Regions from separate parts of the Colwellia aquaemaris genome, predicted to be linked through region 2. Evidence: predicted binding sites of a transcription regulator. Region 2 holds the regulator's gene; each other region holds the start of a gene.
What was found. Region 2 encodes sigma-54, which starts transcription at its own class of promoters, with help from an activator protein. Its sites were predicted from a motif close to GTTGGCACGNNNNTNGNNT; they were not measured.

Region 1: a site for sigma-54 is predicted at 3,666-3,684, ahead of AC27HL_RS03770 (flagellar hook-length control protein FliK). Genes of this name have one in related genera too.
Region 3: a site for sigma-54 is predicted at 3,396-3,414, ahead of AC27HL_RS04455 (DUF4097 family beta strand repeat-containing protein). Genes of this name have one in related genera too.

What each region holds. Positions count from the first base shown of each region.
Region 1 is NZ_BAAJLV010000001.1:846,044-851,650, forward strand. Features, by position in the region: gene fliG (flagellar motor switch protein FliG) at 1-975, shown strand, start outside; gene fliH (flagellar assembly protein FliH) at 1,003-1,785, shown strand; gene fliI (flagellar protein export ATPase FliI) at 1,815-3,179, shown strand; gene fliJ (flagellar export protein FliJ) at 3,187-3,633, shown strand; gene AC27HL_RS03770 (flagellar hook-length control protein FliK) at 3,749-5,607, shown strand, end outside.
Region 2 is NZ_BAAJLV010000001.1:432,041-437,647, forward strand. Features, by position in the region: gene mgtE (magnesium transporter) at 1-915, opposite strand, end outside; gene AC27HL_RS01955 (HPr family phosphocarrier protein) at 1,096-1,368, opposite strand; gene rapZ (RNase adapter RapZ) at 1,383-2,237, opposite strand; gene ptsN (PTS IIA-like nitrogen regulatory protein PtsN) at 2,244-2,696, opposite strand; gene hpf (ribosome hibernation promoting factor) at 2,727-3,014, opposite strand; gene AC27HL_RS01975 (RNA polymerase factor sigma-54) at 3,052-4,560, opposite strand; gene lptB (LPS export ABC transporter ATP-binding protein) at 4,626-5,357, opposite strand; gene lptA (lipopolysaccharide transport periplasmic protein LptA) at 5,358-5,607, opposite strand, start outside.
Region 3 is NZ_BAAJLV010000001.1:1,010,095-1,015,701, reverse strand. Features, by position in the region: gene hppD (4-hydroxyphenylpyruvate dioxygenase) at 1-2, opposite strand, end outside; gene AC27HL_RS04460 (DEAD/DEAH box helicase) at 370-2,136, opposite strand; gene AC27HL_RS04455 (DUF4097 family beta strand repeat-containing protein) at 2,523-3,344, opposite strand; gene AC27HL_RS04450 (NADH-quinone oxidoreductase subunit N) at 3,756-5,264, opposite strand; gene AC27HL_RS04445 (complex I subunit 4 family protein) at 5,269-5,607, opposite strand, start outside.

The DNA.
Region 1 (5,607 bases), 410 kb from region 2:
GCTGCAATTTTATTATTGAGTCTTTCTGAAGAAGATGCAGCACAAATTTTAAAACACTTAGAGCCAAAGCAAGTGCAGAAAGTGGGTACGATTATGGCGGGTATGGAAGACTTTACCCAACAGAAAATTACCGCAGTGCACAAGTTGTTTATTGAAGAAATACAGAACTTCTCAACCATAGGTTTCCAAAGTGAGGAGTTTGTTAGAAAAGCATTAACAGCTGCATTAGGTGAAGACAAAGCCGGTAATTTGATTGACCAAATTGTAATGGGTGGTGGCGCTAAAGGTTTAGATTCATTGAAATGGATGGACTCTAAGCAAGTGGCCAACATTATTCGTAATGAGCATCCACAAATTCAAACTATTGTTTTATCTTACTTAGAGCCAGAGCAATCTGCGGAAATTATGACGCAATTTGCTGATAAAATTCGTCTTGATTTAATGATGCGTATTGCTAACTTAGAAGAAGTGCAACCGGCAGCATTGCAAGAATTGAATGAAATTATGGAAAAACAATTTGCAGGTCAAGCAGGTGCGCAAGCTGCGAAAATGGGCGGCTTAAAAGCTGCTGCTGACATCATGAACTATTTAGATACCAATGTAGAAGGTATGTTAATGGACTCAATTCGTGAACACGATGAAGAAATGAGTCAGCAAATTCAAGACTTGATGTTTGTCTTTGAAAACCTTGCCGATGTTGATGATCGAGGTATTCAAGCTATTTTACGTGAAGTTCAACAAGATGCATTAATGAAAGCTATTAAAGGTGCTGATGAAGCGTTGAAAGAAAAAATCCTGGCTAATATGTCTAAACGTGCAGCGGAAATGCTGGCGGATGATCTTGAAGCCATGGGACCAGTACGTATTAGTGAAGTTGAAGCGGCACAGAAAGAAATCCTATCGGTTGCTCGCCGATTGTCTGATTCTGGTGAGATCATGCTAGGTGGCGCTGGAGGCGGCGATGAATTCTTATAATCTACAATTAAATTTGATGTTTTTCTAATGAAAGAGCCTACTCAGCCTCAAGACTCATCAATCATATCTGATGATATTGATACTTGGTCATTGCCTGATGTTAAGCCTATGGCTGATGATGATGGCAAAACAAATGCCTTAGGTAAGTCACGTCAATGGCGTTATGAGCCGCCAGAAGAAACTGAAGTTGCAGAGCCAATACCATTAACGGCTGAAGAAATAGAAGAAATTCGTCAAGCGGCTTATGATGAAGGGTTCAGCCAAGGTAAAGAAGATGGCTTTGCTGCGGGGTTTGAAGAAGGTAAAGCGGCCGGGCATCAAGAAGGGTTAACAACAGGCCATGAAGAAGGCGTAAACGCGGGGCTAGCGGAAGGTAAAGAAGTTAGCGATCAACAAATAGCGGCAATGCAATCATTAATGGAGCAGTTACATCAACCTCTAGCTAATGTTGAAAAAAATGTTGAAGCACAATTACTACAACTTGTTGTGCAGCTAACCCACGCGGTTACTGGGCATGAAGCGAAAACTAATCCTGATATTTTATTGTCTGCCATATCAGAAGGCATTAAGGCCTTGCCTGGACAAGATGCCCAAACGCAAATTCTGCTTAACCCACAAGATATAAAGTTGGTAGAGCAAAAGTTTGGTATGGGCCATATCGAACAACAAGGTTGGCGGTTATTGGCAGCCCCACAACTGCCGGTTGGTAGTTGTCAAATTGAAAATAGCACCTCTAATATAGATCTCAATATAAAATCTCGTTTGAGTGAGGTTTTGGAATCGTTTTTGCAAGAAGCTTTGCATCAGTAAAATTCTACTAAAAGTGTCAAAAACTTTTTATGGTTGATATAACCCGAGTAACTCAACGCCTTAAAAACTGTGAAAAACTAGTGCATCCGCATCGAATTTCTGTTGCGGGGCGTTTAGTGCGTGTTGTTGGTTTGACGCTAGAAGCTGTTGGCGTGAAAGCACATGTCGGCAGTCAATGTTTAGTTGAAACTGCACATGGTGATCTTATTGCTGAAGTTGTAGGTTTCTCAAAAGACATTACTTTCCTAATGCCTGAACAAAGTTTGCAAGGCGTATCACCTGGTGCACGTGTTGTACCGCTTTCTACCAAAGCGCGACTACCTTTATCAATGGACTTACTCGGCCGGGTTGTTGATGGTGTAGGTAAACCCCTTGATGGTAAAGGGCCTATTAAAGCATCGGAAAGTTACCAGCGGGACAGTAAACCGATTAACCCACTTTCGCGCCGTGCTATAACCGAGCCACTTGATGTTGGTGTTCGATCAATTAATAGTTTTTTAACTGTTGGAACCGGACAACGTATGGGCTTATTTGCTGGCTCAGGTGTGGGCAAAAGTGTGTTATTGGGCATGATGACCCGTGGCACCTCTGCTGATGTTATTGTGGTTGGTTTAATTGGTGAACGTGGTCGAGAAGTTAAAGAATTTATTGAAGAAATATTAGGTGAAGAAGGCAGAAAACGCTCTGTAGTGGTGGCTGCACCGGCAGATAATTCGCCATTAATGCGCTTAAAAGGCTGTGAAACTGCAGTTCAAATAAGTGAATATTTTCGCGACCAAGGGTTAAATGTATTATTGCTAATCGACTCCATTACTCGTTACGCCCAAGCTCAGCGGGAAATAGCGTTAGCCGTTGGTGAGCCACCGGCAACAAAAGGTTATCCACCTTCGGTATTTTCTAAATTACCGCAACTGGTAGAGCGTGCCGGAAATGGTGGGGATGGCCAAGGTTCAATTACCGCATTTTTCACGGTTTTAACCGAAGGTGATGATTTACAAGACCCTATTGCTGATGCCGCGCGGGCAATATTGGATGGTCATATTGTTTTATCTCGAAGCTTGGCAGATGCAGGTCACTATCCTGCGGTTGATATTGAAGGTTCAATTAGCCGAGTAATGCCTATGGTTACCAGTGAAGAACACCAGCAATTGTCTCGACAACTTCGCCAAATGTATGCCTTGTACCAAGAAAATAAAGATTTGATCTCTATTGGCGCATACAGCCGAGGGACAGATCCTAGAATAGATCAAGCAATAGATCTGCAGCCCGTTATTCAGTTTTTCTTACAGCAGAAAACATTAGAAGTGATCCCATATGATCAAAGCTTAACTCAGTTGCAAGAAGTACTGGCCGCAGCGCAAGCTCATGCCCAAAATAATCCACAAGCTAGGTAGCTAATAGATGATTAAGCAAATGAAGCAGCTAAATACCTTATACAAGTTTGAATTGGATAAAGAACAAAAAGCTGCGCAAGCACTGCAAAGTGCAGAATTGGATTATCAACAAAACCAAGAACGTTTAAAAAGTGTTAGTGATTATCGCCTTGAATATATGCGTCGCCTTAATCAGCGCTCACTAGAGGGGATTGATAGTGCGACTTATAGCCATTTTCATGCCTTTATTGCCAAACTCGATAATGCAGCACAGCAAGTCAAAATTGCAGCACATCAAGCAAAAGCCTTAGTTGAAACACGAAAAAAACAGTGGTTAGAGCAAAGACAAAAAATACAGGCGGTTGAATTATTGCGAGACAAAAAACTTGCTGTCTTGAAAGTCAGCGCAGATAAACAAGAGCAAAAAATGTTTGATGAAATTGCCACTCAGCAATTTATTCGACGCACACGTTAACTAATAAATTTACCGTAAAATTTGTTTTAGGTTTTGGAACAGTAATTGCTTGCAGTAGATGCGTATTAATAAATAAATTTGCTTAAAAGATAATAAGTATTGATAAAGGTTGGTTATGTCTCAATTAAATTTGCTCTCAGTTGATGTTGCTAAAGTCTCAAGTAATCAAGGAGATGTGGTTAGCAAACAGGGAAATAAACCACCGTCAGAAAATGAGTTTTCCGACGTTATTGAACAGTTTAATCAAGCAGGAAAAAGCGGATCTACTGACAAGCAAGCGCAACTTAACGGCAAGCATGAACCTCAAGCGGCAAAAAACAAAGTGCAGCAGCATATTGCTGACGAAAAAACAAAAAATGTGCCAAAGCTAGGTTTTGAAAAGCCAAAAGACGAATATGCTTTGCCAGTTCCGATAGAGACGGGGGTTGAAGCAAAAATTAATCCAATAAAAAAAGGTACTGATGCACATATACTCCCTGTGATGGAGTCGCCGCTTGCCGGCGAAATTAGTTCAAATGCCGACAAAGTGAATGCTGAGTCAAGTTTATCCGCTGATATTAAAAACCGCACAGAGCCAACGCAAGTTAGTAAAACAGAGCCGAAAACAGATAGTGATGAAGCTCTTGAGTTACTCAACATGCTGCAGGGAGCACAAAAGCTAATTGCTAAAACCTCGCCAAATAATGATATTGAAAAAACAGTCAGCGCTGAGAGCAGCGTTAATACTAAGCTCAAACAAGATGCTAGTAACGAAAGTACATCTAGTACTGACAAGCTAGTTGCTCGTGTTAAGCCAGAGCAAGCTGTTACTGACATTAGCGCTAAAGCTGAGGTCAAATTGAATTTAGAGAGTTCTAAAAATAATACACTTGATAATGAAGCTACCAAGGCTGTTGAAAAACTTAACTCTTTGCAAACGAAAAACAAAGCACAACATGGTGCCGTTACTGTCGACAACTCGGCAAGCAATAAAACCGAGCCTGCTACGACACCAACCGATAAAGTGATTTCTGCACTTACTGACGATAGTGTACTGAAAGATAAAATATCAGCGAAATCAAACAGCGAAAATGTGCAACACACTGAGGAAAAAATAAAGCAATCAGCAAAGTTACAAGTTAACGAACTACAAGTAACAAATCAAAATAAAGAGTATGTACAAGAGGCAGATGATTATTCGGTAGAGCATAAAAGCGATAACTTGCTTTCTGCTGAAAAAGCAGCGGTGAATAATAACCGAGCAAATACCAAACAAGCACAAGTAAATAACTTTGAAAATAAAGGAAATGCAGTTGATACAGTGGCAAATAATGCTAATCAATCGACTCTTGTATCTGCTTCAACAAACAATACTGTCTTACATGATGAAGTTTCAAAAGATGTGTCACAGCCCCGGAGTATAAATCAAGCTACTGCTAACGTTGTAGGGACTATGATAAAAGAACAAAACTCTTCAACTAGTGCTAATGCTCGCAATTTTGATACGGCCGACAGCAGCTTAGCTAAAAGTGCTGATAACACGGCGGAGGAATTTAATTTAGCAAAAACAGCTAGTGAGAAAAGTACTGTTGTTGCAGAAAGAACAGCATCTATGATGAACCAAACTTTAGACGCAAATGCGAGTCGTTCGACATTAACGGCTGCTGAGTTATCAATGCAACAAGAGCAAAGTTTTGAAAATAGCATCAGTAAATTAAGCAGTAATGCAGTGCAAACACAAAAATCGATTACCGCACTTAATACTGAAACGATTGCCATTTACCGTAAAGATTTTGCCAATGCGGTGAAAGACAAAGTGATGGTGATGATCAACCAGAAAATTCAACAGGTTGAAATACAGCTTGACCCACCAGAAATGGGGAATGTTCATGTACGAGTAAACCTTCAAAATGAACAAGCAGCTGTACAGTTTATAGTTCAAAACCAACAAGCCAAAGATGCTTTAGAACAAAATATGACTAAACTGCGCGATAT
Region 2 (5,607 bases):
AACGGCAACAGCCATAAGTGCGGTAATTAAATTGACGCCAAGCCAAACAGAGCGCTGTTGAGTACTTTTAATAACTGGGGCGAATGTATCAGCTTCATCATCTAGACCTGCCATACTCATCATGGAGTGTTCGGCTTCTTCACGAATAATATCAACAACATCGTCTACGGTAATACGACCAACAAGGCGATCTTCTTCATCAACAACGGGCGCAGAAAACCAATCATGCCTTTCAAACAACTGTGCAACGTCTTTTTCATTTAAATCTGCGGCGATAGCTTCAATTTCATCATCAATGAGGGTTGAAATGATGGTTTCAGGTTTTGCCGTTACTATGGCTGTTAAGGAGACTGCACCGACAAAATGATCTTCTCGGTCAACCACATAAAAGGAGTCGGTTGCTTCTGGCAACTCACCACGAAGTCTTAAGTAGCGCAAAACCACATCAACCGTCACATCGGGACGGATTGAGATGGTGTCAGTGTTCATGATACCGCCAGCGGTATCTTCTTCGTATGACAATGCCGCTTCGACTCGGCTACGATCTTGTGAATCCATTGAGCTGAGAACTTCTCGGTAAACACTATCAGGTAAGGTACGGAAAACTTCCGCCAAGTCATCAACGTCCATACCTTCTGCAACGGCAGCTAGCTTCTCAGGTCGAATATTTTTCAGTATGCCTTTACGAACTTCTTCATTTAGTTCTTCGAGAACTTCACCGTGATTATCAGCGTCAATTAGTTGCCAAAGTACAGCACGACTTTTAATTGGTGAAGATTCTAGTAATAGGGCTAGATCAAAGGCTGGCATGTCTTGTAATAGTTTACGGACATAGACATACATACCACTGCCAAGGGCATCATTTACTTGCTGTAAGCGTTGGTGGCTGTACTCTTGTTCAGAAACTTCCGGCATATTACTGTCCTGTGCCGTTACAAAAACGAAAACTGAAAATTATTATTATGGAGGATGTTTATTAAGTTAATGTTGCAGAGTAATTTTAATAAACTCCGAGACTGAGTTTATCGTAATTTGTTATTTTTCGCAGCTTTTTTATTGACTTAAAAACTGGTTGAGCAGATAGGGCAAGTTTTATTACTCGTCCTCATCAAATTTATCACTAAATAATTGACAAACTTCGTTTAATGCAAGTTCAGCATCTGTACCTGAGGTAATGACATTGACAATTTTACCCTGTGCGCCAGCTAGTAACATTAAGCCCATGATGCTGTTGGCGTCAGCATGGTTACCTTCAAGTTCTATGGTAATAGAGGCATTAAACTTCTGGCTAAGTTGTGCCAATTTAGTTGCTGCTCGGGCGTGTAGCCCTAGCTTATTAATTATTTTTACTTGGCGGTCAATTGGCATAGTTATTGGTGAAATCAGGTACTGGCAAGTGTTAAGTCACGATGGCGAGATTGCACATCATCACGCTCTTTTCGCATATTATTAGCAAGAAGCTCCGCGATATAAACCGATCTGTGTTTTCCTCCTGTGCAACCAATCGCGATAGTGACATAGCTGCGATTGTTGCGTTCTAGATGCGGTAACCAGGTCATCATAAAACTGTTAATTTGCCAGATAAACTTAGTGACTATTGGTTGGCTTGCTAGAAAGTCTTGTACAGGTTTATCTAGCCCTGTGTGACTTTTTAGTTCTTTATCCCAATATGGATTAGGTAAAAAGCGAGCATCAAAAACATAGTCAGCATCCTGAGGAACGCCATGTTTAAAACCAAAAGATTCGAACACAATTACCATAGAACCAGATTTCTTGCCGAGAATTCTTTCGCGTACTAGATCGGCTAATTGATGCGGTGACAATTGGCTGGTATTTATATACAAGTGCGCACGTGTAGCAATGGGTTCAAGGAGTTGCTTTTCGAGCGCAATCGCTTGGTCAAGAGCGATATTTTGTTTGATCAAGGGGTGCAAGCGTCGAGTTTCACTAAAACGTCGAATGAGATCGCTATCATCTGCGTCTAAATATAATAAATTTAGCTCAACCGCACTGGGCAAATAGTCGATTATTTCTGGTACATCATTAGGATCTGCTGGCATGTTGCGAACATCGAGACTGACGGCAACATTTTCATAATCATTAATGACTGTATGGGTTAGTGCCGGCAATAAATTAACAGGAATGTTGTCAACACAGTAATAGCCTAAGTCTTCTAAAACACGTAGCGCAACACTTTTACCAGATCCCGAGCGACCACTGACAATAATTAGCTTCATTACAATTTAACTCGCTTGTTGGATTAAGTCGAATAGTGCTTGGCTATTGTCACACTTGCGGACTTGTTTACAAAATTGTTTATCACGAAATGTTTGGGCAATGCTTTGTAGTGTACATAGGTGATTTTGGCATTCTTCTTCAGCAACAAATAAGGCGATAAAAATATCTACAGGGCGATGATCAATAGAATCAAAATTAATGGCTTGTTCGGTGGTGATAACGACGGCAATTGGTTTTTCGGCATTTTCTAAACGACCATGTGGAATGGCAATACCATTTCCAATACCTGTAGAGCCCATTTTCTCACGCTTAATTAAGCTCTCTAATAACTGAAATGTATCGTGATTGGGTAATTTCTCTGAAGCTAAGCTACTTAAATATTCTAATACACGTTTTTTGCTGGAGCCCGGAGCTGCACATATTGTGCAGTCCGGAGTTAAGATGTCTTGCAACTTCATAATTACTTCAAAGACCTAATGAGAGGGATATTAGTGTTTACTAATTTTGCCTTTATATTTTAATATTTGGCGGTCGAGCTTATCGATTAATGAATCGATAGAAGCATACATATCGCTATTTTCAGCTTTAGCATGTACTTCACTGCCACTTAGGTGAACCGTTGATTCAGCAATTTGATTAAGCTTTTCAACGGTTAAAACTACATGAACATTGTTTATATGATCAAAATGTCGCTCAAGCTTTTCAAATTTTCCATTAACATAATCACGTAATGAATCGGTAACATCGACATGGTGTCCGGTAAGATTAATTTGCATATGCTTCAATCCTCTTTTTCGGGTAAATAAACCAAACCTACAATAGGCTTTTACGTTGATTCGATGGTGGTATTGAAAGTGATTCGCGATATTTAGCGATAGTGCGTCTTGCTACTTTAATACCTTGTTCTGCCAGAATATCAGCCATTTTGCTATCACTTAGCGGCTTGGCTGGAATTTCTGCAGAAACGAGCTTTTTAATAAGTTCACGAATAGCTGTTGATGAACATTCACCGCCATTTTCGGTACTAACATGACTAGAGAAGAAATACTTTAACTCAAAAATACCTCTTGGCGTATGCATGTACTTTTGCGTAGTAACCCGAGAAATTGTTGACTCATGCATATCAACCGCTTCAGCAATGTCATTCAAAACCATAGGGCGCATTGCCTCTGGCCCGTGTTCGAAGAAGCCTTGCTGGCGTTGCACAATACAATTAGATACTTTTAACAAGGTATCGTTTCGGCTTTCTAAGCTCTTAATAAACCATTTTGCTTCTTGCAAATTTGAGCGAATAAATTGTGAGTCGGTAGAAGATTTCATTGAACGAGACATTGCCGCATATTGCTGATTCACTGAAAGCTTAGGGGCAGTGTCAGGGTTTAATTCGACCGTCCAACGACCATTTTTCTTTTCTACTGAAACATCAGGAATAACATATTGTTCTTCGCTTTTGATAACACTGTCACCTGGGCGAGGGTCAAGGGTTTGGATTAAGCGAATGACTTCACGTAATTGGTCTTCTTTTAAGCGCAGTTTTCGCATTAATTGACGGTAGTCGCGGTTACCAAGTAAATCGATATATTTACTAACAGCTAACTTGCTCTCTTCTAACCATGGCGTATCGCTGGAAAATTGATTTAACTGTATTAATAAACATTCGGGGATGGAACGAGCTGCAACACCAACTGGGTCAAATACGTTGATGCGTTTAAGTACAACTTCAACTTCATCAAGCTCTACGTCTTCTATGCCAACACTTTCCAATATTTCTTCTGCAGATACAGTTAAGTAGCCGGCTTCGTCAACCGCTTCAATAATGGCTGTAGCAATAGCTTGGTCTGTTTCTGTAAAAGGGCTTAGCTCCATTTGCCATAATAAGTGGTCTTGAATAGAGTCTTTAGTTTCACCTTGATAAGTATAATCTTCTGAGGCTGGACCTACCGCACCACTGCTAGCACCGGCACTAAAATTGTCATCCCAAGTGGTATCGTTATTTAACTCTTCCGGAATATCTGTTTTTGCTAAACCTTCGGCTGAGCTTATTTCGTCAATCGTTGGCGCTGAATCTTCGCTACCATCTGAAAGAGTGACTTCTGAGGCTTCGCCAACATTGGCTGAAAAGGCCTCTTCTAAATTATCAGGGGTGCTTTCTGAAGTGTTTACTTGATTTTCATCCATTTCAAGCAGCGGATTACTTTCAAGCGCTTCCTGAATCTCTTGCTGTAAGTCTAAAGTCGACAGTTGCAACAACTTAATTGCTTGTTGCAATTGCGGGGTCATGGTTAACTGTTGTCCGATACGGAGCTGCAGAGTAGGACGCATTTAGGTTTTCTTTTCCCTGTTACTATTTAACACATTGTTATTTTATTGCTAAAGCCTGCTATTAACTATAGCGTGAATTGTTCGCCTAGGTATACATCTCTTACATGTTGATTTGCAAGAATTTGATCCGCGTCACCTTCTGCAATTAGTTCACCATGGCTAACAATATAGGCATGTTCACATACGTCTAAGGTCTCTCGTACGTTGTGGTCGGTTATCAAAATACCTATGCCTCGTTCTTTTAAGTGTAGGATAATTTTTTTTATATCACCTACTGAAATTGGATCAACACCGGCAAATGGCTCATCTAATAAAATAAATTTAGGATCGGCGGCAAGAGCGCGAGCAATTTCAACTCGGCGACGTTCGCCACCAGATAAGCTCATTCCTAAATTATCTTTAATATGGCCGATATTAAATTCTTCTAATAAATGCTCAAGCTTTTCTTCTTTCTCGATATCTGATAATGATTTTCGAGTTTGTAAAATGGCCATGATGTTGTCATATACAGACAATTTTCGAAATATAGAGGCTTCTTGCGGTAAGTAGCCAATACCTTTGCGAGCACGTTCATGCATTGGCAGTAATGTTAAGTCTTCGTCATTTAATACGATGGCACCGCTATCATTGTTTACTAAGCCTACAATCATATAAAATGAGGTTGTTTTACCGGCGCCATTAGGGCCAAGTAAGCCGACAATTTGTCCAGCCGATACTTTTAAACTAACGTTTTTAACAACCTTTCGGCCTTTATAAGATTTCGCTAAACCCGTTGCAGATAATGTAGATTTTGACATTTAGTTCTGCTTTTCCTTTTTCTCTTTCGGTAATTCAGGTTTGTTTTTAGGTTGTAGCACTGTTTCAACAACCGTATTTTCTAAGCTTTCAGCATTGACGTATTCAGTTTCAAAGTTATAGGTGATTTTATTACCACTGACTTCACTGCCTTCTTGGGTTAGTAAGGCGTTGCCTGAAATAATGACGATTTTTTTTGCTGGTTCATATCTAATTTCATTAGCTTGTAAGTTAATTGGGCTGCCGTCTTCT
Region 3 (5,607 bases), 580 kb from region 2:
ATAATTGTTATCTCTCACACTAGCAATAAGGCGATTATTACCCCGAATGCATTACAGAGAAAGAGAATAGGAAAACTGACAAATTTGGCAGCGTAAAACTATTGTTACGTATAAATCAGATAAAATTTAAGCGACTCTGATCTAGCCTATATCAGGCAATAGCCAGAGATGTAAAATTTTATTTACAGCATTTTTTCATAACTAGAATTAGCTTAAATATGTCACACCACAACCAAAAACTTTCGAGTAATTAGGTTTAAAAATGACAATCGATATGAGCTTTATCACTTAATTAACTGGTACAACAGCTATAAAAAAACGCCAACTCTACTTAAGAGTTGGCGTTTTTTAGCAAATATAAACGTAAAACTAGTTTGTACGTTGCTCCTTGCGAGGACGCGATGAACGCTCAGCAGGTGCTGCTTGGCTGTCTGATACTGTAATATCTAGCACTTGACGACGCACACGAACACGCTTTAACTGCTTAAACGACTTATCAGGCATACCTTTAGGTAATTGCACAAAGCTATGTTTATCATGTAAGTTGATAGCGCCAATGTAGCTACTATCAAGCGATATTTCATTCGCAATTGCACCAACAATATCACCAGGGCGTGCGCCATGCTCTTTACCTACTTCTAAACGGTATGTTTGCCAATCAACGTCTGAGCGCGCTACTTTTGGTTTACGCGGTGCACGTTCAGCACGATTGTCATTACGACCACGTTCATTACGACCACCACGACTATCATTACGACCACGGCCATCACGATCATTTCTATCACGAGTTTCACGACGAGGCTTAGGATCTTCTTTCGGTTGTAATGGTTGCTTTAACTGCTTTTGATAAAGTAAAGCGGCCGCTAAATCAGTCATTGAAAGCTCTGACTCATTCGCCATTGCTTCAATAATTTCACGCATTGCCGTTAACTCTTTATCAGCAACAATACTAGATAACTCATTACGGGTACGCTCGATACGTGCTTTACCAATTTCTTGAATACTTGGCAGAGTGTACATTTCAACTTTGCCAGATGTTAAACGCTCATAATGACGTAATGAATACATTTCACGTGGGCGAACAAATGAAATTGATGTGCCGCTACGTCCAGCACGGCCGGTACGACCAATACGGTGAACATAAGCTTCATTATCACCTGGTAAATCATAGTTAATAACTAAAGAAATACGTGGAATATCAAGGCCACGAGCAACAACATCAGTTGCCACTAACACTGAAGATTGACCCGATTTAATTTGATCAACTGTACGCTCACGTTGAGATTGGTTCATGTCACCATTAAGTGCTACTGCAGGGTAACCGGCACGTTCTAATTTTTCAGCCACTTCAATAGTATCATTACGAGTACGAACGAAAATAATCATCGCATCATAATCAACGGTTTCTGCAATACGCTCTAACGCAGTCATTTTATTAATGCCGCTAACCTTCCATGCGTATTGAGCAATATTCGCTTTCGCTTTTTTCACTGCCGCAATTTTAATATGCTCAGGCTCTTTCAAAAAACGATTAGCAACTTTACGAATTTGTGGTGGCATAGTTGCTGAGAATAATGCCATTTGTGTTTCTGTTGGTAAGTGCTCAAGAATCCATTCAATATCTTCTAAAAAGCCCATATTTAACATTTCATCAGCTTCATCAAGCACACAAAATGATAAATTATTTAGCTTTAAGCTCTTACGACGTAAGTGGTCCATTAAGCGACCAGGCGTACCAACAACAACTTGTGCACCACGCTCCAACTGTTGGAACTGCGGCTGATAAGATTGACCACCGTACAAAGTAGCTACACGTAGCCCTTTAATATTTTTAGCAAAGCTTTCAATTGCTTCAGCAACTTGAATTGCTAATTCACGTGTTGGTGCTAACACCATTAATTGTGGCTTACGAATAGATACGTCAATTTTTGCTAATGCAGGCAATCCAAAAGCCGCTGTTTTACCAGTACCTGTTTGCGCTTCACCTAGTACATCTCGACCTCGTAAAAGTGGCGGAATTGTTTGCGCTTGAATAGCAGTTGAAGATTCAAAACCCAGTGCTTTTACAGCAGATACTAAGTTTTCAGGCAAACCAAGGGCGTCAAAGCCTACAGAGGCATTGTTAAGATCAGTCATATAAATTTTGTCTTCTCATGGTAGAAACTGGTAAAACACCAAAATTCCTACGTACATATACGAGGAAACCACCAGGAAGACTTAAGGCACATTCGGTACGTTAACCTTGAACGGTTAACTGGGCAAGTCTATTGGGCGGATATACCCCACTCATTTAAACATTCTGTGCGTCAATTTTTTACGAAATAAATTCGCTTCACGATCACAGAGGCGCGCATTATACAGATGCCTGTTCTTTATACAAGCTTTAAAGCTATTTTCCTGCAATTTAATGGCAAAAACAGCCATTTTCGCTAAGAATATGGCTGTTTCACTTACTCTATCTAATTATAGCAAAACTATCGTGATAGTTGATTACTCATGAATTTTTGCTATTTAGACATAACTTAACTATCAATTTCAAAGCCGCCTTTGACTTTTTGCACTCGTAAACCACCTGAACCGCTATCTAGGATTTTCAAGCCTCCGGCCTGTTCAACATCAATATCGCCAGAGCCATCATCAATAGTTACCACGCCATCGACTTTCTTAACAGTTAGATCACCCGAACCGTCTTCGAATAGCGCACTGCCTGAGATCCCCTTTGCATAGATACTGCCAGAGCCATCATCAATATCTACATTACCGTCAATTTCGCTTAATTCCATACTGCCGGAGCCATCAACAATGGTAACATTACCAATAACGTCACTAACATATAAACTGCCAGAACCATCATTTATCATGACATCGCTCTTGATCCCCTTAACAGTAAGCTCACCAGAGCCGTCTTTTACATCCACTGCACCATTAATATTACTGATACTCATTGCGCCAGAGCCATCATCAACAATTAACTTCATATGACTTGGTACGGTTATTTTCAGGTCAATATGTGGAGAATCACCTTGCCAAAAGCCGCTACTACTTTTAATTTTTGACACAAGAAATGCGGTTTTACCCGAATCACTTAATTCGAGTTGGTAATTGTCTGTATTTCGTTTATCAGTATAGATGTCTGCTGTAACACTAATTTGAGTAGCATGTTCAGAGCCAGAAATAACCAAAGACCCAGCTCCAGCTTCGATATCAAAAGCTGATAATGTTGTAGCATCAATTTGTAATTCTTGCTGACTGTGATGATTAGCATGTGAAGGATTCGCAACAACAATACAACCGCTTAACAAAGCAGCACTAGTGGCAAAAAGTAATGATGAGGTTAGTTTCATTGGTTTGTTTCCTTGTTAAAGTACAATTATTTTTATTCTCTTAATAAGGTTAAACAAAAATCACGCCAATTAAATATTCCACTTAGTATCAACAACTTAGTCAAAGTTAAATTATAACACTAAAATCAAACATCTATAATTTGGCGAAAAAAGCAATTTATTAGTTAATTAAGGCATATCAAACTTTACGGTAGAAATTTTATTCAAATGAAAAGTGATTTAAGCACGGCGTAGTGAATGAGGTATAGTTATTTATAGAAATGAGCGACAACATGGAGTAAATCTCTTTTATACGTGCCAAAAGGCCGCTGTTAAGTGAGCATTTTAACTGCGTTAGCACTTTATTATATCGAATAACCAGACGACCTAAGCTCTGTCTTGTGAAAAATACACTGCAAAGCTTAATACGCCCTAGCGATACGACGAGATAATAAATTGGCTTAATGCATCAGGGAAAATCCCCAACACTAAACCAATAACGATAAAACCATAAACTAGTAGCCGTTCAATGATCGGCCTTCCTTGCTTTTCGGTACTTTCATAAGCTCCTTTACCATTATCGAATAAGGTGAAAATAATTGGCAAATAGTAGGCAAGTCCTATGCCGCTACCAACAATTAAACTAATAATAAGCCACCAAGCATGGCCAATCGTCGCTTGACTTAAAATATAGAACTTCCCAATAAATCCCATAGTTAAAGGAATTCCCGCTAAACTCAAAATTGCGAGAATCAAAAGAGTAGCCTGACTTGGTGATCGCCAAAATAGCGCTTTTAAATCATCAAGTATCACGTCATCTTTAAAATTCGACAATTGCTTTTCACTGGCACAGCATTGCGATTGTAATGACATCATCACCATAAATATTGAAATATTAGCAATGATGTAAGCAGTTAAATAAAACAAAACACTTTGCCAAGTAAACGCTAAGCTTTCATCAGAAATAACAATGACAACTATCAGTAAATAGCCCATATGAGCAATAGATGAATACCCCATCAGACGTTTAAAATTCTGTTGTTTTAATGCCAAGGCATTACCTACGAGCATTGAGGCAACGGCTAAAATCATTAACAGTAATTGCACATTACTATGCAAAATATAGTTTTGCGCAACAATGCACTTAACTAAGATCACAAACATTGCGACTTTTGAAATGGTCGCCATCAGCAAAGTGACGGGCGTTGGCGCTCCTTGATATACATCAGGCGTCCAAAAATGAAATGGTGCTAACGAGAGTTTAAAAGCAATCCCAGAAATAAACAGTAAAATACCTAACTCAAAAAATAGCCTTAACCCCGATTGATGATATAGTGCATTTGCCTGCACAGCATCAAAACTCATAGTGCCAGTTACACTGTAAATAAAAGCGATGCCGAGCAGCATAAAACTCGACGCTGCGGCACTCAACACTAAATATTTAAAACCACTTTCTACGCTATAATGGCTTTCTCGGTGATAGCCCACTAAGCCAACCAAACTAATACTTAGCAATTCAAAGCCTAAAAACAAACTAGCAAAGTGATTACTCGTCACTAATACGCCAGCGCCAAGCACTAATAACATTAATAGCAGATAATACTCATCATGCACTTCAATATGCGCTTTTAAAAATTGATGACTCATCTGTAATGACACTAATGCCGACATAAGTATTAAGCTAAATGAAAAAGTACTATAGGTGTCAACGGTTAATAGCTGAGTTACCGCAATTGGCTGAGTAACAAGCAAACTTATGTTTGCGATTAAAGCAATAACAAAAACCGCGCCAGTAAATAAAGCAATAGTGCGCTGTGAACGACGCCATGCCACTAACAACAATGCCAATGTAATCCCAAAAGCAACAATTAACTGCGGTAAGATAGCCTGTATTATCTCAATATTTAATGAAGCTTGTGAATTAGCCGTTGATAACAACATTGCCTCAGACTCCAAATGAAAACTTAAGCAGTAAGTTTGGATATAAACCTATTACTAAAAGCATTAAAAATAATGAACCACAAATTACCAACTCCCTATGGCCTAAATCGATAACATCCTGTTTAGCTTCCCCTTGGAAGCTAGATTGAAATAGCACCATGCCATAAATCGCTGAGCCTATAAGGCCAAAGGCGGCAATAACGGCAAATACCGGCATCACTTGAAACACACCAACTAAACTAAAAAACTCACCGATAAAATTGGCTAAACCAGGTAAACCAAATGCCGCGCCAGCGAAGGCCAAAGCAAAGCCTCCCATGCGTGGTGCACTGTTCCAAAAACC